One region of the Pantoea sp. SGAir0418 genome, then DNA from elsewhere that is predicted to be linked to it. Evidence: riboswitches for the same ligand, from Rfam matches in the RefSeq annotation. Region 1 holds a riboswitch; each other region holds the start of a gene.
The links. Region 1 has a riboswitch for thiamine pyrophosphate ahead of thiB (thiamine ABC transporter substrate binding subunit). Riboswitches for the same ligand answer to the same signal wherever they lie in the genome.

Region 1 (5,199 bases):
ACCGGCACGGCCCGGCATCAAATCCTGAAACCACAGCATACCTATGCCGGCGATGATGCCGATAAACGCGGCGTTAAATAGCTGCAGCACCATCAGCGCGGTTTGAGAACGGAACAGCACCAGCCCGAGATAAAACACAATCGCCGCTACCAGCGCCAACAGCATCAGCTTGCGCTTGCCGTAGCGCTTCGCGTAATGGCCGGCCAGCAGCATGATCGGAATCTCCAGCCCGGCGGCGGTGCCCATCAGCAGACCCGCCAGCTTCTCCGGCAGGCCAAGGGTTGCGCTGATATACAGCGGCATATCAATGATATACATGGTATTACACGCCCACATCACCACCGAGGCGATAAACAGCAGCCGCACCTGGCTGTCTTTCCACGGGCTGAGCTGCATCAGCACCTGCTCCGGCGTAGCGGCGATGCGCGGCACCGAGGGCAGCGTGCGCCAGATCAGCAGCATACTCAGCAGAAAAATCACCGCCGCCACGCAGAATAGCGTGACGAAGCCGTAGTTGAGCGCCAGCGCGAACGACAGCGGCGGCCCAATCACCCACGCCAGCGACAGCTGCGCGCGCATCACCGAACTGAACATCACTACTTCACGCGCCGACTGATCGGCATATTCACGCGCCAGCGCGAAGATCTGCGGAATCGCCACGCTGGCCAGCGCCGACAGCAGCACGCCGAGGGTGATGAGCGTCAGATAGTGACGGTTAAAGGCAAACAGTAGCGCGTTGGCCACCGCCATCAGGCAGCAAAACAGGACCAGATGACGGCGATCGCCACGGTTATCCGAACGCTTCGCCATCAGCAGGCTGATTACGATCCCGGCGACGGCGTTGATGGTAAAGAACAGGCCGACCCAGAACGGTCGCACCTGCACCTCGCGCGTCAAAAACAGGCTGAGCGTCGGCGCCTGTAACGCCCCCGCCACGCCGACCATAAACGACACCGCCATAAAGGAGAGGTAAACCGGATTCAGGCGGCGCGGCCGCGGTAACAGCGATTTCATGCAGAAATCCCTTTGAGGAAAAAGACCGGGAAAAAACAGCGTAGAAGATTCCACAGCAAAACGAAAAAAGCCAGCAGAGAAAAACTCCGCTGGCGGTGAAATTGCACCCTACTCAGAAAAGGTTCCACGTCGGCGGAACCGCTGGCAGAGCGCCATTCATTGCTGAATGCCTCCCGCTCTTCCATTGCCCGCCAGTATGCCTCTAATATGGGGCAGGAAAAACTGAGCGAAGTCGAGAAGGAGTTCCCCTTTTATGTCCTCTGCGCGTCTGCAACAGCAATTCATTCGCCTGTGGCAACACTGTCAGGGCCAGGATCAGGAAACCACGCTGAGCGAACTGGCCGAACTGCTGCACTGCTCACGCCGCCACATGCGTAACCTGCTGAACGCCATGCAGGCGGCGGGCTGGCTGATCTGGCAGGCTGAAGCCGGTCGCGGTAAACGCTCGCTGCTGAGCTTCTGCTACACCGGACTGGCGCTACAGCAGCAGCGCGCAGAAGACCTGCTGGAGCAGGATCGCATCGACCAGCTGGTGCAGCTGGTGGGCGATAAAAACCAGGTGCGGCAGATGATTGCCGCGCACCTTGGCCGCAGCTTTCGCCAGGGCAAGCATATTCTGCGCGTGCTCTACTACCGGCCCTTGCCTAACCTGCTGCCCGGCTCGCCGCTGCGCCGTTCAGAAACCCACCTGGCGCGTCAGATATTCAGCGGCCTGACGCGTATAAATGAGGAAAAGGGGGAAATCGCCGCCGACATCGCCCATCACTGGCAGCAAACCTCTCCGCTGCACTGGCGCTTCTTCCTGCGGCCGGCAATCCGCTTTCATCATGGCCGCGAGCTGGAGATGGAGGATGTCATCGCCTCGCTGGAACGGGTGCGCAGCCAGCCGCTGTTTTCGCATATCGACCAACTGCACTCGCCGGCGCCGTGGACGCTGGATATCCATCTCAGCCAGCCGGACTGCTGGCTGCCGTGGCTGCTGGCCAGCGTCAGCGCCATGATTCTGCCGCGTGAATGGCCGACACTGCGCCACTTCGCCCGTCAGCCCATTGGCACCGGTCCGTACAGCGTGGTGCGCAATCAGCAAACCCAGCTGAAAATCGCCGCGTTTGATGACTACTTCGGCTACCGCGCGCTGATTGATGATGTCTCGATCTGGGTGCTGCCGGAGATCAGCGATGAGCTGGTCTACGCCGGTGTAAAACTGGAAGGCGAAAACGACGACGAAAAATCGGAAGAGAGTCGCCTCGAAGAGGGCTGCTATTTTCTGCTGTTCGATCAGCGCTCTGAACGCGGGCGCGATGCCGGTTTCCGCCGCTGGGTGAGCGATCTGCTTAACCCTATCGCGCTGCTCAATCATGCCGGCGTCGGCTATCAGCGCTACTGGTTCCCGGCTTATGGCCTGCTGCCGCGCTGGCACCATCGGCGCGATATCACCCCAGCCCACAAGCCCGACGGCGTGACCCAGCTGACGCTCAGCTGGTACAGCCACCACGTCGAACACGAGGGCATCGCCAATGCGCTGCGGCCACTGCTGGCGCAGCAGGGCGTTGAGCTGATTACCCGTGAAGTGAGCTACGAAAGCTGGTTCGACGGCGCGGGCGAGAGTGACATCTGGCTGGGCAGCGTCAACTTTACCCTGCCGCTCGACTACGCCCTGTTCGCTCAGCTCTACGAGCTACCGCTGATGCATCACTGTATCCCGCTGGACTGGCAGGCCGACGCCGCGCGCTGGCGAGAGAAAGCGCTGCCGCTGGCGGAGTGGAGCAAACAGCTGGTAAACAGCGACTATCTGCATCCGCTGTTTCATCACTGGCTGCTGCTGGAGGGCCAGCGCAGCATGCGTGGCGTGCGACTGAACACGCTCGGCTGGTTTGACTTCAAGTCTGCCTGGTTCGCCCCGCCGGAGCTGTAAAAAGGGCAGCATCGGACAACACGACCGGCAGGTGAACCTTTCGCGTTGTCCTGTAAATGTCTAGAATATGTCGTTCTCAACGGGGTGCCGGTTAACTGGCTGAGAGAGACCCGTCGAACCTGATCCGGCTCGTACCGGCGTAGGGATTTGAGATGCTCCGCCCTCAGATCCTTTGCGACGCAACCTTACCTTCTTCTTAAGGAACGCAAAGTGTTAAATAAAGTTCTGCCCCTGTTGCTGCTGATCGCGGCGCCGGCTCTGGCGGCCAAACCCGTCCTCACCGTGTATACCTACGACTCGTTCGCCGCCGACTGGGGCCCCGGTCCGGCAGTGAAAAAAGCCTTTGAGGCCCGGTGCGGCTGTGAGCTGAACTATGTGGCGCTGGAGGATGGCGTATCGCTGCTTAATCGCCTGCGTATGGAAGGAAAGAACAGCAAGGCCGACGTGGTGCTGGGGCTGGACAATAACCTGATTCAGGCGGCGGAAAAAACCGGCCTGTTCAGCAAAAGCACGGTGGATACCCGTGCACTGCAGCTGCCGGACGGCTGGCACAATGACACTTTTATCCCGTTTGATTACGGCTACTTCGCGTTCGTTTACGACAAAAACAAGCTAAAGAATCCGCCGCACAGCCTGAAGGAGCTGGTCGAAAGCCCGGAAAAATGGCGGGTGATTTATGAAGACCCGCGCACCAGCACGCCGGGGCTCGGTCTGCTGCTGTGGATGCAGAAAGTGTACGGCGATGACGCGCCGGCGGCCTGGCAGAAGCTGGCCAGCAAAACCGTGACCGTCACCAAAGGCTGGAGCGAAGCTTATGGTCTGTTCCTCAAAGGCGAAAGCGATCTGGTGCTGAGCTATACCACCTCGCCGGCTTACCACATTATTGAAGAGAAAAAGGATAACTACGCCGCCGCGCCGTTCAGCGAAGGCCATTATCTGCAGGTAGAAGTGGGCGCGCAGCTCGCCAGCAGCAAACAGCCGCAGCTGGCGCAGCAATTCATGCAGTTTATGGTGTCGCCAGCGTTTCAGCGCACCATTCCCACCGGCAACTGGATGTATCCGGTGATCAAAAGCGATTTACCCGCCGGTTATCAGGCGTTGCCGGTGCCTGCGAATGCGCTGCAATACACCCCGACAGAGGTGGCTGACCATCGCGCGGCGTGGATTAGCGCGTGGCAGCGCGCCGTCAGCCGCTGATGCCCGGCTGGCTACTGCCCGGAGCGCTTAGCGCGCTGCTATTATGTGCGGTCGCGCTGCTGGCGCTCGGTGCCCTGCTGCTCGCCGCGCCGGCCACCGACTGGCGCGCGCTGCTCACTGACAGCTATCTGCACCATGTGCTGGCGTTCTCCTTTGAGCAGGCGCTGCTGTCAGCGCTGCTCTCGGTGCTGCCGGCCATTCTGCTGGCCCGCGCGCTCTATCGCCGCCGCTTTACCGGCCGCACGCTGCTGCTGCGCCTGTGCGCCATGACGCTGGTGCTGCCGGTGCTGGTCGCCGTATTCGGTCTGCTGAGCGTCTACGGGCGCAGCGGCTGGCTGGCGCAGCTGTGCACCACAGTCGGTATCGATTATCACTTCTCGCCCTATGGCCTGCAGGGTATTTTGCTGGCGCACGTGTTCTTTAATCTGCCGCTGGCGACGCGCATGCTGCTGCAGGCGCTGGAGAGCATTCCCGGCGAGCAGCGCCAGCTGGCGGCGCAGCTCGGTCTGCGCGGCTGGTCGCTGTTTCGCCTGCTGGAGTGGCCGTGGCTGCGCCGTCCGCTGCTGCCAACGGCGGCGCTGATCTTTATGCTGTGCTTCGCCAGTTTTGCCACCGTGCTGGCACTGGGCGGCGGTCCGCAGGCCACCACGCTGGAGCTGGCCATTTATCAGGCGCTTAGCTTTGATTACGATCCCGGCCGCGCCGCGCTGCTGGCACTGTTGCAGCTCGGCTGCTGTCTGCTGCTGGTGCTGCTTAGCCAGCGCTTCAGTAAAGCGATTCCGGCCGGTAGCCAGACGGTGCGCGGCTGGCGCGATCCGCAGGATTCCTGGCACGCACGCATCGCGGATACGCTGCTGATTACGCTGGCACTACTGTTACTGCTGCCACCGCTGGCGGCGGTGCTGGTCGACGGCTTACGCGGCGGCATTGCCGGCGCGCTGCAACAGCCCGCGCTGTGGCAGGCCACGTGGACGTCGCTGCGCATCGCACTCGGTGCCGGTGTGCTGTGCGTGCTGCTGACCATGATGCTGCTGTGGAGCAGTCGCGAACTGCGCCAGCGTCAGCAGCGCTTC
Region 2 (5,199 bases), 460 kb from region 1:
GTCAAAGTCGTCACCGTTTGGGATCGCCGCTTCCAGTTTCTCCAGCTGGCTGTCGAAATTGATTTTGGCATCCTTCACCGTCAGGCTTTCCCACACCAGGTCGAGAATGCGGCGATAGAGCTGCGGATCGGCAAACTCGGTCTGCTGACAGAAGGCCCAGTAATTGGGGAACATCCGCTCGCACAGACAGGCCATAAAGGTCATGTGCTGCCAGCTTTCCAGCTTCGCCAGACGCAAATGGACGGGGTTCTGTAACATCAAACTTACTCTCGGTAGATTAGCTGGCGGCAGTGTACCGCAAAAGCCGCGTACAAACAGCGTTAGCGCGCATTTTGCCACTTCACAAAAGCGGGACGGCCAGACGCCACGGCATCGGCCCAGCGCGTTGGCTCCGGCAAGCGGTAGCCAGCCATGCAGGCTTCAACCCAGTGCAGTGCGCTATCGAGGCTGACGCGGTGGCCGGTTGAGACAAACAGCGGATTGCAGCGCGTCTTGCTGCGCCACACCCAGGCAATCTGCTCGCCTTTATCCATCAGCGGCTGACGACTGCCCGGTGCCGCATCCAGCTCAGCGAAACGGCCGCACAGGCGCTTTTTCGCTACGCCGATGGTTGGCACATCCAGCAGCGAGCCGAAATGCGCAGCAACGCCCAGCCGGCGCGGATGAGAGATGCCATGGCCGTCGACGAACAGCAGATCGGGCCGCTGCGACAATTGCTGCCACGCCGCCTGCAGCGCTGGAATTTCGCGAAACGAGAGAAAACCGGGGATATAAGGCATGGTGGTCGCGACACGCGCGATGCGATGCTCCACCAGCGTTAATGAAGGGTATTCGAGGATCACCAGGGCGGCGCGCGTTACCTCGCCGCCCTGTTCAAAACCGACATCGGCGCCGCCAATGAAGCGCGGCGGCAGTACGTCAAAATCATCCTGCCGCACCACGCTGGCGGCGAGCTGTACCTGTTGCTGTCGTAGTGCGGCTAAATCCATGCTTATCCCTGATGATATGGTCGTGATAGCCGATGCACCGCCTCCACAAACGCGCCAGCGTGCTCTGGCGGAACATCCTGATGAATCCCGTGACCGAGGTTGAAGACGTGGCCTTCGCCTGCGCCAAAGCCTTCCAGAATCCCTGCCACTTCCTGCTCAATTCGTGCAGGGGGTGCATACAGCATAGACGGATCCATGTTGCCCTGCAGCGCGACTTTATCGCCCACACGGCGCCGCGCTTCGCCAATATCGGTGGTCCAGTCAAGGCCCAGCGCATCACAGCCGGTGGCCGCCATCTCTTCCAGCCACTGGCCGCCGCCCTTGGTAAACAGGGTGATGGGCACGCGTCGTCCTTCGTTCTCATGCAGCACGCTGTCGACGATTTTGTGCATGTAATAGAGCGAGAACTCGCGATAGTCGCGCCCGGTCAGCACGCCGCCCCAGGTATCAAACACCATCACCGACTGCGCACCCGCTTTAATCTGCGCGTTGAGGTAAAGGATCACGCTCTCTGCCAGCTTATCCAGCAGCGCGTGCAGCGTCTGTGGCTCGGCGTACATCATCTTCTTGATTTTGGTGAAAGCCTTGCTGCTGCCGCCTTCTACCATGTAGGTTGCCAGCGTCCACGGGCTGCCGGAGAAACCGATCAGCGGCACTTCGCCCTTGAGGTTATGACGGATGGTGCGCACCGCATTCATCACGTAACCCAGCTCCTGCTCCGGATCCGGCACCGGCAGTTTATCCACATCGGCACGGCAGGCGATGGGGTGGGAGAAACGCGGGCCTTCGCCGGTCTCAAAGTAGAGCCCCAGGCCCATCGCATCCGGAATGGTCAGGATATCGCTGAAGAGGATCGCGGCATCCAGCGCATAGCGGCGCAGCGGCTGCAGGGTAACTTCGCACGCCAGCTCCGCGTTCTTACACAGCGACATAAAATCACCGGCCTCAGCGCGCGTGGCTTTGTATTCCGGCAGGTAACGCCCGGCTTGTCGCATCATCCATACCGGGGTGATATCCACCGGCTGGCGTAACAGGGCGCGCAGATAACGATCGTTCTTCAGTTCACTCATAATGGGCTCTCTCATGCTAAGGCCGGCAGTGTAGCATTTTCACGCCGCGCTGGCGCGACACAGCGCAACCGTATCTTCAATCAGCCGGCGCGCCACGGTGCCCGGCGGCGGCAACAGGGGCAGATCATCGTAGCGATACCAGCCAGCATCCAGCAGCTCTTTACCATCGTGCTGCAGCTCGCCGCCATCGTACTCCGCCATGAACGCCATCATCAGCGAGTGCGGGAACGGCCACGGCTGCGAGGTCACGTAACGCACATTTTTTACCCGCACGTTGCTCTCTTCCATCACCTCGCGGGCCACCGCCTGCTCCAGCGTTTCGCCGACTTCGACAAAACCGGCCAGCACGGTGTAGATGCTGTTGCGATGGCGCGCATGGTTTGCCAGCAGGATCTCCTCACCGCGACGAATCGCCACAATGATGCAGGGGGCGATTTGCGGATAGTAGCGCTCGCGGCAGTGGCTGCACAGGCAGGCAAATTCGCGCTTGCTGTGCTGCATTTCATGGCCGCAATAGCCGCACCAGCGATGCGAACGGTAGAACTCTGCCAGCTGCACGCCGCGCCCGGCGAGCTGAAACAGACCGACATCTTCGTCAATTAGCTGGCGCACCGAGGCCATATTGTCCGGACGCGCTTCGCATACCAGCCAGACGTTTTCGCCCTGCCACTCGCCAATCACTCTGCCGCTGCTGCCGGTCAGGCCAAACTCGCCGGATAAGCCATGCGGCAACTCGCCTTGCGGCAACCAAAGTTTCTGCGCGGAGCTGACAATCCACCAGCCAGCGTCTACGCTTGAGATCTCACGTTGCATCTTAATCGTTGTCCTTAGCGTCAAATGGCACGCTGAAATCCTGATGTTAAGTGTGTAATAAACAACTATAACTCACCTGGAGCCCCGTATGCTTACCCAGTTAGATAACCTGACCGAGCGTGTAGGTGGCGGTAATGAATTAGTCGACTCATGGTTGCGCGCCCGTCGACAGCTGCTCGTCACCTATTACGAGTTAATTGGCATGAAGCCGAACAAAGAAGCGCTGACCGCGCTGGATGAACAGGCGCTGGATGCGTTTTGCCATCGTCTGGTGGACTATCTCTCTACCGGCCACTTCAGCGTTTACGAGCGCATCATCAGCGAGATGTCCGGCGACAGCCCGATGATTGCGGCGGCGCAGATCTATCCGGCGCTGGAAGGCAATACTGAACGTCTGATGCAACTGTATGACAGCCATCTGCAACAGGCCATTAATGACGACAACTGCGTGGATTTCCAGCAGGCGCTGTCAGAAGTGGGCGAAGCGCTGGAGTCACGCTTTACGCTGGAAGACAAACTGATTCAGCTCGCCTGGGATAATCAGCTGGCGCGCCCGCCGGTAGCCAATGACAGCACCATTGCTCGTCCAGCCTGAACCGCTGCAGTTGTAAAAGACTTGTTATTCAGGAAAAGCCCTTTTATGCTGAATGGGCTTTTTTATTGTCTTTTTTAACGACAATCCACAATCAAACTTTGCGATATAAGCGCAGCGTGCAGCAGTCAGTAAAGTCGCTTATCGCGTAAAACGTAAACTTGTCGGAGTGCCCTTAGGGGCTGAGACCGTTAATTCGGGATCCGCGGAACCTGATCAGGTTAGTACCTGCGAAGGGAACAAGAGTAGATGTGATCAGCACGGTGCAGTCAGGCGCCCGCACCGTTTCTGTTACTCCTTCCGGACTCCGGACAAGCAGCTTCCCCTTGTTTTCAGGAAACTTGCTATGTCTGATGCTAAAACCTCACGTCGTGAACAACGCGCGCAGGCGCAAAAATTTATCGATTCGCTCCAGGGAACCGCCTTCCCTAACTCAAAACGTATCTGGATCAGCGGCAGCCGTGCGGATATCCGCGTCCCGATGCGCGAAATTCAGCTCAGCCCGACGCACACCGGCGGCAGCAAAGATCATCCGCAATACGCAGACAATGAACCGGTGCCGGTGTATGACACCGCCGGTGCCTATGGCGATCCCCACGCGACCATCAATGTGCATCAGGGTCTGGCAAAATTGCGCGCCGGCTGGATCGCCGAACGCAACGACAGCGAAACCATCAGCGCACTCAGCTCAAGCTACAGTCAGCAGCGGCTGGCGGATGACGGGCTGGATCATCTGCGTTTTGAACATCTGCCGCTGCCGCGCCGGGCCAAAGCGGGTCGCCGCGTCACGCAGCTGCATTATGCGCGTCAGGGCATCATCACGCCGGAGATGGAGTTCATCGCGCTGCGCGAAAACATGGGACGTGAGCGTATCCGCAGTGCAACGCTGTTGCAGCAGCACGCCGGCCACGGCTTTGGTGCGCAGCTGCCAGAGAATATCAGCGCCGAATTCGTGCGCGCTGAAGTGGCCAGCGGCCGCGCCATCATTCCTGCCAACATCAATCATCCGGAATCGGAGCCGATGATTATCGGCCGCAATTTTCTGGTGAAGGTCAACGCCAACATCGGCAACTCGGCGGTAAGTTCGTCGATTGAAGAGGAAGTGGAAAAACTGGTGTGGGCCACGCGCTGGGGGGCAGATACCGTGATGGATCTGTCGACCGGCCGCTATATCCATGAAACGCGCGAGTGGATTTTGCGCAACAGTCCGGTGCCGATCGGCACGGTGCCAATCTATCAGGCGCTGGAAAAGGTCAACGGTATTGCAGAAGATCTTAACTGGGACATTTTCCGCGATACCCTGCTGGAACAGGCTGAGCAGGGTGTTGATTACTTCACCATTCACGCGGGCGTGCTGCTGCGCTATGTGCCGATGACCGCACAACGGCTGACCGGCATCGTGTCGCGCGGCGGCTCAATCATGGCGAAGTGGTGCCTGTCACATCATCAGGAAAACTTCCTCTACCAGCATTTCCGCGAAATCTGTGAAATCTGCGCCGCCTATGATGTCGCGCTGTCGCTCGGTGATGGTTTACGTCCCGGCTCGATTCAGGACGCCAACGACGAAGCCCAGTTTGCCGAACTGCGTACCTTAGGCGAGCTGACGCAAATCGCCTGGCAATATGATGTGCAGGTCATGATTGAAGGCCCCGGTCACGTGCCGATGCAGATGATCCGCCGCAATATGACCGAGCAGCTGGAACACTGCCATGAAGCGCCGTTTTATACGCTGGGC
Region 3 (5,199 bases), on a different contig from region 1:
CGAGCCAGGTTACCAGCAGGTGTCAGTGGCAGAAGCCGACAAACGCGGTCAGCTGCGCCTGATTGTTTCGCCACAAGGCGACAACGGCTCGCTGCGCGTACGTCAGGATATGCGTATTTACGCGGGACTGTTTGACGGTGCCGAGCAGCAGACGCTGGAACTGGCTAACGATCGCTATGCTTATATTCACGTGGCGCGCGGCAGCATTGAAGTGAATGGCGTAAGCTTTAAAGCCGGCGACGGCGCGCGCGTACGCAATGAGACGGCGCTGCAGTTCGCTAACGGTAACAATGCTGAAGTGCTGGTGTTTGATTTACGACCAGTAGAAGTTAATCATCCGCAGCGTTAATTCATTGCGCGGTAAGTCATCGAGGCATGGCGTGAACCTTCACGCCATGCCTTTTTATTTGGCTTAAGGTACGAATAATAACCAGCACCTGGCAGGTCCGGCATAAAATAGGAATTTTTACCTTCCACAAAAATGCAAAGCCCCTTAAATTTGCCTCCAGGATAAGCACGCTACGCCAGGTATTTGGCGGCTAAACAACAAACAAAGTTAACACTATTACATTCCATTAGAATTAATGGTAATGAGGATTTTGATGGTTTTAAAACGCAGCTTTAATATCGCAGTGGTATTGGTTCTAGCCTTTTCTGTAACGGCTTGTGGCATGTCTCATCGTGGCCGCAACACCGCCATTGGCGCTGGTGTAGGTGCTGTAGGCGGCGCCGTTCTGACCGGCGGCAGCACCTTCGGTACCCTCGGCGGCGCGGCTATCGGTGGCCTGATTGGTCACGAAGTCAGCCGTTAATTTCACCGTTACTCAGGATTTCGCCAGCAGGAATGCTGGCGAAATTTTAAACCATTTCATTTTTAAATTCTTATTCGTCCACTCTTCTTTTTTATCCATCGCCTGATAGCATCGTGGTTTATTTTGCTGCAATGATAAACACACCTAATCGCGATGCGAGATGTAAAACCTCGCCATAAGTATCGGAATCATCAATCAGGCTTAATGATTTATTAAGTGGCGTCAGCATGCCAGGTGAAATTCGATCGCCAAATAACATCACTGCCCGCGCTGAATCATCCTGACGGGATATCCATGAAAGGCCCTGCGCTGATTCGCTCTGATGATGCAGAGCGGCTGCCCAGCGTCGGGTGAGGGGATAGTGATGTTTTTCTGTGTCGATAAGCTGCTTACGCGTGATACCTAACTTGCGCAATGCGATGCTGCTCAGGTCGATCAGCAGCATATCTTCATTAACTTTAAGACAGGAGTGAAGTTGATAATGTAATTTTTTCTTATCCAGTGTCTTAAGACCGGGTGCGAAAGGCACGTCATGAAATACTGTTTCCATTAATGCGCAGTCTCTGGTCGAACCGCCGTAAAGGGTCGGTATTGGCTGCCCATGTCTGGTTTTTATTGGACTGAAGCGGGCATTCCCTTTCACTCCAGGATTAAACTGGTTGGCGGCATAATGCGACAGATGGACCCGGTGCAGAATGCTTCCTGCTGAAAGCGTAATAAATGACAGCTGAAGTAAAGCGCCTGGCAATGGCGCACCTTCTTCGGCAGTAATAACAGGCAAAGTTGATAAATCATCAGGTTGCGCCGCAGTGCTGCGCTTATCCATGCGTTATTCCTTCCATTTCATCCAGAGCGGCGTCGATGACGCGTTGCGCTTCGGTTAGCAGTAGATCTTGTGGTCGTTTGCCCGCAAGGAAACTGTTATTAGACAGAAACCACAACGCAATAGCCCAACTGTCTTTGCGTCCGGCAAAAATCCTGAGTATTTGAGCCAGTGGTTTAACCGGGCGAAAGTGCGTGTCGCGATCCAGGCCATAATCGGGGAAATAATCTATCCCATTGTGATTGATGGCAAATATCTGGCCGCTTTTTTTCCATTTATTCGGCTGAGCGCTCGGATTTGTGGAACTCAACCCTGCCAGTTGCGCCACTTCTGCGGCGCTGAGCCAGTTTCCGCTCTCCAGCACGGCATTGCGCGCCTCTAGTAACATCGCCGCTTCTTTGAGTAAATGAGGCGAAGCTGGCACGCGCGGTAACATCGCACTGGCAAGTTGCTCCAGCGATTCCTGCCGCTGCCGCTGCTGAAAAATTGCAAACATGGATGAAGCGATTGCGGAAAGATTTTCTGACAGGTTGCGCAGCGTCAGCGCATCGCCTGGGTGGTCGAAAGTAATGGCAACAACGTGACTGGCATGTGATTTTGACAGCCGACCCTGAATCTCCTGCGGGGTACCTGTCAGTGCAGAAACTCCGGTGTGATCTTTATCGCTAACCATCAGTTAACTCCCGCAAGGTTATTTAGGTTATCTTATTTTAATGATATCCCGAATAACTTGCAATGGCATCAATGGTGCTGCTTTAAGTAAGCAAGAGGCGAGAGGTAAGAGGGAGCACACTATAGGAAACGGATTGTTAAAAGTGGGAAAAGCTAACAATCCGTTTGAGGTTAATCGATCTGTAGCTGATGAATCATCAGAGCGGCGCGTGCGGCTTCTTTGCCTTTTTTAATAAAATGTTCGGTATAAAACGCTTCAATCGCATCGACCGGCTGAAAATTGTGCGGAGTGAGTGATACCGAAAACACCGGAACATTGGTGGCGAGCTGCACATTCATCAGGCCATCGACGACGGCCTGAGCGACAAAGTCATGGCGATAGATGCCACCGTCGACCACCAGCGCGGCGCAGACAATCGCATCAAATTTGCCGGTTTCGGCCAGGCGTTTGGCCAGCAGCGGCATTTCAAACGCGCCGGGTACGTCATAGCTTTTTAATGTATTCTCGACGCCTTGTTCTGCCAGTTCCTGCTCAAATCCCACCAGCGCGTTGTTCACGATCGCCTGATGCCATCCTGCTTTAATAAAAGCCACACGAAACTTATTCATAATGCTTCCATGATTAGCTGAAAAATTTATAAGTGAATAATAAAAAAGTCTTTTTTATCATCTGCCCGCTATCCGTCTGGTATACCATATGTTGCAATTTTGATCCACAACGCGGGCAGCGCGGTTAACGTGCTGCTTGACGCCAGCCAGCGCCTGCAATACAAATAGACGCGTCGGGGGAGTCTCGCCAGAGAGACTGAGAGGCTAATAGCGCACTGCGCGGCTTAGCGACCCTTTGAACCTGACCCAGTTGATACTGGCGTAGGAAGACTGACGGCTCATGTGCAAAGCCGTCTGGCGCAAAGGCGAGCCCGATCGCTGGCGTCGATTCCCTTCACCTGTATCTGCGGGTCTCAGTTATCACTGAGAGGCCGATGTGAATTTCCCAGATTATTTACCGGAACGTTGTTCATGAGCCGCTGGAGCGTGCTCGGTAGCGGCGTGTCCGGGCTTTGTGTTGCCACGCTGCTGGCTGAGCGCGGAGAAACCGTCGAGGTCATTGACGATGAAGCGCGTCAGCCTGCCTCGTGGTTTGCTGGTGGCATGCTGGCGCCGTGGTGTGAAGCTGAAAGCGCGCCAGCCGACGTAATTACCCTCGGCCAGCATGCTGCGGCATGGTGGCAAACGCGCGTCAGTAGCGTGGTGCAGCAGGGCACGTTAGTGCTGGCACCGCCGCGTGATAACCCGGAGTTAAACCGCTTCGCGCGCATGACGACGGCGCATCAATGGGTTGATCCTGCGTCGCTTGAACCGGCGCTGGAAAACCGGTTTGCGCGCGGACTGTTTTTCCCGCGCGAGGCACATCTCGATCCGCGCCGCGCGCTGTCTGAGCTGCGTGACAAACTGCTGCAGCGTGGCGTCCGCTTTGATGCGCGCCAGCCCTCGGGCCGGATCATTGACTGTCGCGGTATCCATGCCAGAGCGCAACTCTCCGGCCTGCGCGCGGTGCGCGGGGAAATGCTGATCCTGCAGAGTCATGAGGTGTCATTTTCCCGGCCGATTCGTCTGCTCCATCCGCGTTTTCCCTGTTATCTGGTGCCGCGTCGCGACGGCCACTTCATGCTCGGCGCCACCATGATCGAAAGCGACGATGCCAGCGCTATCAGCGCGCGCGCCATAATGGAACTGCTCAGCGCGGCCTACACCCTGCACCCGGCGCTGGCGGAAGCGCGCGTCATCGAAAGCGGCAGCGGTCTGCGTCCGGCATGGCCGGCTAATCTGCCGGAAATCCACTATCACAACGGTATTTTTTATCTTAACGGCATGTATCGTCACGGTTTTCTGCTGGCACCAATGATGGCAGAACAGCTGATGCAGCGCCTGTCCGGGGAGGTTAGCCATGAATATTCAGCTTAACGGCCGCACCATCAGCACTGAGGCCACCAGCCTCAGCGAATTGCTGATCGAACAGCAAATCGATGCGGTCTGTGTTGCCACCGCCTGCAATGGCGATTTTGTGCCGAAAAGTCAGTATGCCAGCCTGCAGTTGCAGGAAGGCTGGCAGCTGGAAGTCCTGTCACCGATGCAGGGAGGCTGAGCGATGTTTTACGATTTTACACCGCAGTCACGCTTGCTGCTCGGCACCGCAGGCTACCCTTCACCGGCGATTTTGCAGCAGGCGATCGCCGCATCCGGCAGTGAAATTATCACTGTCAGCCTGCGCCGCGAAGGCACGGCGGGCGCGGCTTTTCGCGAGCTGCTGACGGGCCTGAATGTGCGCGTGCTGCCCAATACCGCTGGCTGCCACACGGTCAAAGAGGCCGTCACCACCGCGCACATGGCGCGCGAGTTGTTTAACACGCCGTGGATCAAGCTGGAAGTGATTGGTCATGCCGACACGCTGCAGCCCGATCCGTTCGCGCTGGTCGAAGCGGCACGCATTCTGTGCGCCGACGGCTTCCAGGTGTTTCCCTACACCACGGAGGATCTGATTGTCGGTGAAAAACTGCTGGCCGCCGGCTGTGAACTGCTGATGCCGTGGGGCGCGCCCATCGGCTCCGGCCAGGGACTGCGAAATATTGACGGGCTGCGGGCGATGCGAGCCTGGTTCAGCGATATTCCACTGATCATTGATGCCGGCATCGGCGCACCGTCACAGGCAGCGCAGGCTATGGAGATGGGCTTCGATGCCATCCTGCTCAATACCGCCGTGGCGAAAGCGGGCGATCCGGTGGCGATGGCGCGCGCGTTCAGCCAGGCGATCGCCGCCGGGCAGGGCGCGCGCGATGCCGGGCTGATGGAGAAGCGTGATATGGCCGTGGCCTCAACGCCGATCTTCGGCCT
Region 4 (5,199 bases), 1.8 Mb from region 1:
CGTCACCATGCCCAGCTCGTGCGCGCGCTCGAAGGCCGCTGCAATTTCCTCGATCTGCCGGCGTGACTGCTCAGAGCCAAAATAGATGGTGGCGCCAACCGCAACCGCGCCCATGTTGAATGCCTGCTCGACGCTGGCGTAGAGCGTCTGGTCATACTGCGTGGGATAGCTCAGGGTTTCGTTATGGTTCAGCTTGACCATAAACGGGATACGGTGCGCGTAGCGACGTGACACGGAGGCCAGCACGCCATAGGTTGACGCCACACAGTTACAGCCGGCTTCAATCGCCAGCTCGACGATATTCTTCGGGTCGAAATAGGCCGGATTGGCAGCGAACGAGGCGCCAGCAGAGTGTTCCACGCCCTGATCCACCGGCAGAATCGACAGATAGCCGGTACCCGCCAGACGGCCGGTGTTGTAGAGCGTCTGCATATTGCGCAGAACCGCAGGAGAACGATTGTTATCAATCATCACGCGATCGACATAATCCGCGCCCGGCAAATAAAGGCTGTCCGCTGGAATGGTCATGCAGCGATGTTGAAGAAGCGTATCCGCCTCTTTACCCAATAACTGTACGATGTCCGTCATGTTCGCTCCTGATAAATGGCTGGAAAAGAACCGGCACCTGCCGATTCGCCCCCACAGCCTGGACCGAAACGCGCCAGGCTGGCAAATTGCTGACTCCATTTTTCAGACGGATACGCAGTGAAAAAACGGCAATCTGGCGTTACGCCCTACCACCACTGATGGAAATGATGCACCGGCCCAATGCCGTGGCCGACCTCAAGCGAATCGGCGTGCAGCAGCGCCTGCTGCAGCCAGGCCTTGGCCTCCGCTACGGTGCCCGCCCAGTCCGCATGGCGCGGTCGCAATGCCGCCAGCGCCGCCGACAACGTGCAGCCGGTGCCGTGCGTATGACGGGTGTTAACGCGCGGCGCGGTAAAGCGCTGGCGGCCGGCGCGGGTGATCAGCCAGTCCGGGCTTTCCGCATCGCTGAGATGACCGCCCTTCATCAGCACCGCTTCACAGCCCAGTTCCAGCAGCGCATCGCCCTGCTGCAGCATAGTCGTTTCGTCCTGCGCCATGCGGCAACCCAGTAGCGCCGCGGCTTCCGGAAGGTTGGGCGTGATCAGCGATACCTGCGGCAGCAGCCGTTCACGAATGCTGGCTACCGCATCGGGCGACAGCAGCGCATCGCCGCTTTTGGCAATCATCACCGTATCCAGCACCACAAACGGCAGGCTGGCGCGTTTCAGCTTCTCTGCCACCACCTCAACGATCGCCGTCTCCGCCAGCATACCGATTTTCGCAGCGTCAATGCGCACGTCGTCCAGCACCGAGTCGAGCTGCGCCGCAACAAATGCCGGTTCGATGCGATACACCGACTGCACGCCGCGGGTGTTCTGTGCCACCAGCGCGGTAATCACGCTGGTGCCGTACGCGCCGAGCGCGGAAAACGCTTTCAGATCGGCCTGGATACCCGCGCCGCCGCTGGGGTCAGTGCCGGCAATGGTCAATGCATTGATGCGTTTCATGCCGCCACCTCCAGCGTCCACAGCGCATCGAGAAAAGCGGCGACGAAGCTGCCGGGCCCTGCCACGCTGCGCGCGGCCTGCTCTCCCGCCAGTGACATTACGCGGCAGGCCGCTGCCACGTGCTGGATGCGCTCGCCCGGCAGGCTGCTGCACGCCGCGACTACGGCGGATAGCGCACAACCGGTGCCGACCACGCGCGTCATCAGCGGGCTGCCGCCGGGAATCGCCAGCGTCTGGCGGCCATCGGTAACGTAATCGACTTCGCCGGTTACCGCAACGATAGTCGTGCAGCGTTGCGCCAGCTGCTGCGCGGCGTTCAGTGCAGCATCGGCCTGATGCACGCTATCCACACCGCGTCCGCCCGTGGCCTGGTGGGCTAAGGCGAGAATCTCTGAAGCGTTGCCGCGAATGGCCGCCGGTCGCAGGCTCAGCAACTGCTGACAGAATTCCGTACGCAGGGTTAGCGCGCCTACCGCCACCGGATCGAGCGTCCACGGCGTACCGGCTTGGTTAGCGGCCTGTACCGCCGCCAGCATTGCATCGCGACGCTCACGGGTTAAGGTACCGACGTTGATCAGCAGCGCATCGGCGAAACCGGCAAACTGCGCCGCTTCATCGCCATCAATCACCATCGCGGGTGAAGCCTGCAGCGCCAGCAGCACGTTGGCGGTAAAAGTTTGCACCACGTCGTTGGTCATACAGTGCACCAGCGGTGCCTGCTGCCGCAGCAGTTGCAGAGAGTGCGCGAGTTGCGCCGGGGAAAGAGGGTCAGGCTGTGTCATAAGGCTCCCAACCGGCAATCAGGAAGGCGAATGCGGTCAGGCATCTGACTTCCCTACGCTGGCATTATCCAGATCAGGTATTACGGGTATTTCTCAGCCTTCACAAAGAAGGGCACCCCGAGTCATGCACGTCCATGTCAGACATGCCTTCACAGCATAAAGGGTCAGCTTAAAGTTGTAAATCCTGCGGCGGGTGCGCTTTTTTTGCCGGGCAACGATGAGCAAAAATACGTGCGCCATCAATTTTCATGATTTTTTGATCATCAGGAAAATATAAACAAATCGACGGAGATCAATTTTCCTAAAAGCCCTAAAATTCATCAGGATAGTTAATTTAATCTGCCGGGGCAGTAGGCGGGAAATAAACAGAAGAAAGCGCGCAACTTGATTAATATCAAACCGGCCGGCAGCGTAACACGGCCTAATTCCCTTCCGGATTTGAAGATCGCTATTTCACCTTCACCCGGAATCGCTAATGACTTTATTCAGTTTTCTTCCGCACGCGCATCACTGGCACAATATCACCATTTCCCGTCAGGGCGCCGTCGCCCCCGGCGGCCGCTACAGGTACTCCACGTACCTCGAAGCCGAATGCAAACGCTGCGGCGAACGTATCCATAAAATCTATTATCGCGATATCAGCGATGAACAGGCGCGTCGCTGGCTGGGATAAAAAAAAGCCCCGCAACACAGGTTGCGGGGCGCTTGCGTGGCTATCGCAAAACTTATTCAGCCGGTTTGGTGCGGATCAGGTAATCAAACGCGCTCAGTGACGCTTTGGCCCCTTCACCGCTGGCAATGATAATCTGCTTGTACGGCACGGTGGTGCAGTCGCCGGCGGCGAATACGCCTTTCAGGCTGGTTTCGCCTTTGGCGTCGATCAGGATCTCGCCCATGCGGTTGCGCTCGACTGCGCCTTCCAGCCAGTTGGTGTTGGGCAGCAGACCAATCTGGACGAAGATACCGCTCAGCGCCAGTTCGTGGCTGGTCTGGTTATTGCGGTCGATGTAGGTCAGACCGGTAACTTTGCTGCCGTCGCCTGTCACCTCGGTGGTCTGCGCGTTCAGGATTACATCCACGTTTTTCAGGCTGCGCAGTTTATCCTGCAGCACTTTATCGGCGCGCATTTCGCTGGCGAATTCCAGCAGCGTAACGTGCTCGACAATACCGGCCAGGTCGATGGCCGCTTCAACGCCGGAGTTACCGCCACCGATCACCGCCGTGCGTTTGCCTTTAAACAGCGGGCCGTCACAGTGCGGGCAGTAGGTCACACCTTTGGTGCGATACTGCTCTTCGCCCGGAACGCCCATGTTGCGCCAGCGTGCGCCGGTAGCAATGATGATGCTGCGTGATTTCAGCACCGCGCCGGACGCGGTTTCGATGGCGTGCAGACCGCCCTCTTTCGCTGCCGGAATCAGCTTGATGGCGCTCTGGGTGTCGATCACGTCAACGTCATAGTCATCAACGTGCGCACGCAGGGAACCGGCGAGCTTCGCCCCTTCGGTTTTTGGCACGGAGATGTAGTTTTCAATGTCAACCGTGTCCAGCACCTGGCCGCCAAAGCGCTCGCCCATCAGGCCGGTACGGATGCCTTTACGCGCCGAGTAGATGGCCGCCGCAGCGCCCGCCGGGCCGCTGCCGACGATCAGCACTTCATACGCATCACGCTTGTTCAGCTCTTCTGCCGCGCGTTTGTCCGCGTTGGTGTCTACCTTACCGACGATTTCTGCCAGGCTCATGCGGCCCTGACCGAACTCTTTGCCGTTGAGGTAAACCGCCGGCACGCCCATCACGTTGCGCTCGGTGATTTCATTCTGGAACATGCCACCGTCGATGGCGGTGTGACGGATGCGCGGGTTGAGCACCGCCATCAGGTTCAGCGCCTGAACCACGTCCGGACAGTTGTGGCACGACAGAGAGTAATAGGTTTCGAAATGCAGGTCGCTGTCCAGCGCAACAACCTGATCCAGCAGGCTCTGCGCCTCTTTCGACGGATGTCCACCGGTCTGCAGCAGTGCCAGCACCAGTGAGGTAAATTCGTGGCCCATTGGCGAACCGGCAAAGCGCGGACCGCTGTGGCTGCCTGGGTTAGTAATCAGGAATGATGGTTTACGTACCGGTTGATCGTTCTCTTCACGGAAGCTGACTTTATCAGACAGACTCGCGATATCGGTCAGCAGAGTACGGATCTCTGCGGATTTTGCGCCATCGTCCAGTGTGGCAATCAACTCAACCGGTTTCGTTAGTTTCTCAAGGTAGGCCTTGAGCTGGGTTTTTAAATTGGTGTCGAGCATAGTGAGTTCCTGTGAAGAAAATCGGGTGCCGCAGCACCCGATGGAAGAAAGATCAAAGGGCGTTGGTAACTTAGATTTTGCCAACCAGGTCCAGTGATGGAGCCAGCGTTGCGTCGCCTTCTTTCCATTTAGCCGGGCAAACTTCACCTGGGTGAGAAGCCACATACTGAGCCGCTTTCACTTTACGCAGCAGGTCAGACGCGTCACGGCCGATGCCTTCTGCAGTGATTTCGATGGCCTGGATGATGCCTTCCGGGTCAACGATGAAGGTACCGCGGTCAGCCAGACCTTCTGCTTCACGCATGATTTCGAAGTTACGGGTCAGAGCACCGGTCGGGTCGCCGATCATCGCATACTGGATTTTCGCGATGGTGTCTGAAGAACCGTGCCAGGCTTTGTGGGTAAAGTGCGTGTCAGTTGAAACGGAGTAGATGTCTACGCCCAGTTTCTGGAACTCTTCGTAGTGGTCTGCCACGTCACCCAGTTCAGTCGGGCATACAAAGGTGAAGTCAGCCGGGTAGAAGAAGAAAACACTCCATTTACCTTCAACGTCTTTCTCGGTTACGTCGATGAATTCGCCGTTTTTGA

Region 2: another riboswitch for thiamine pyrophosphate. It lies ahead of thiC (phosphomethylpyrimidine synthase ThiC); the one in region 1 lies ahead of thiB (thiamine ABC transporter substrate binding subunit).
Region 3: another riboswitch for thiamine pyrophosphate. It lies ahead of C1N84_RS21250 (FAD-dependent oxidoreductase); the one in region 1 lies ahead of thiB (thiamine ABC transporter substrate binding subunit).
Region 4: another riboswitch for thiamine pyrophosphate. It lies ahead of thiM (hydroxyethylthiazole kinase); the one in region 1 lies ahead of thiB (thiamine ABC transporter substrate binding subunit).

Annotation. Positions count from the first base shown of each region.
Region 1 is NZ_CP027911.1:3,293,197-3,298,395, forward strand. It holds gene C1N84_RS15470 (MFS transporter) at 1-1,014, opposite strand, end outside; gene sgrR (HTH-type transcriptional regulator SgrR) at 1,268-2,929, shown strand; TPP riboswitch at 3,000-3,093, shown strand; gene thiB (thiamine ABC transporter substrate binding subunit) at 3,140-4,126, shown strand; gene thiP (thiamine/thiamine pyrophosphate ABC transporter permease ThiP) at 4,102-5,199, shown strand, end outside.
Region 2 is NZ_CP027911.1:3,748,474-3,753,672, forward strand. It holds gene C1N84_RS17480 (YjaG family protein) at 1-258, opposite strand, end outside; gene nfi (deoxyribonuclease V) at 321-989, opposite strand; gene hemE (uroporphyrinogen decarboxylase) at 992-2,059, opposite strand; gene nudC (NAD(+) diphosphatase) at 2,099-2,872, opposite strand; gene C1N84_RS17500 (Rsd/AlgQ family anti-sigma factor) at 2,961-3,467, shown strand; TPP riboswitch at 3,620-3,720, shown strand; gene thiC (phosphomethylpyrimidine synthase ThiC) at 3,811-5,199, shown strand, end outside.
Region 3 is NZ_CP027912.1:462,245-467,443, forward strand. It holds gene C1N84_RS21225 (pirin family protein) at 1-349, shown strand, start outside; gene C1N84_RS21230 (glycine zipper 2TM domain-containing protein) at 603-812, shown strand; gene C1N84_RS21235 (RES family NAD+ phosphorylase) at 931-1,638, opposite strand; gene C1N84_RS21240 (hypothetical protein) at 1,631-2,308, opposite strand; gene C1N84_RS21245 (6,7-dimethyl-8-ribityllumazine synthase) at 2,479-2,916, opposite strand; TPP riboswitch at 3,082-3,201, shown strand; gene C1N84_RS21250 (FAD-dependent oxidoreductase) at 3,328-4,272, shown strand; gene thiS (sulfur carrier protein ThiS) at 4,256-4,453, shown strand; gene C1N84_RS21260 (thiazole synthase) at 4,457-5,199, shown strand, end outside.
Region 4 is NZ_CP027911.1:1,488,796-1,493,994, reverse strand. It holds gene fbaB (class I fructose-bisphosphate aldolase) at 1-588, opposite strand, end outside; gene thiD (bifunctional hydroxymethylpyrimidine kinase/phosphomethylpyrimidine kinase) at 735-1,535, opposite strand; gene thiM (hydroxyethylthiazole kinase) at 1,532-2,317, opposite strand; TPP riboswitch at 2,351-2,447, opposite strand; gene C1N84_RS06765 (hypothetical protein) at 2,793-2,990, shown strand; gene ahpF (alkyl hydroperoxide reductase subunit F) at 3,043-4,611, opposite strand; gene ahpC (alkyl hydroperoxide reductase subunit C) at 4,682-5,199, opposite strand, start outside.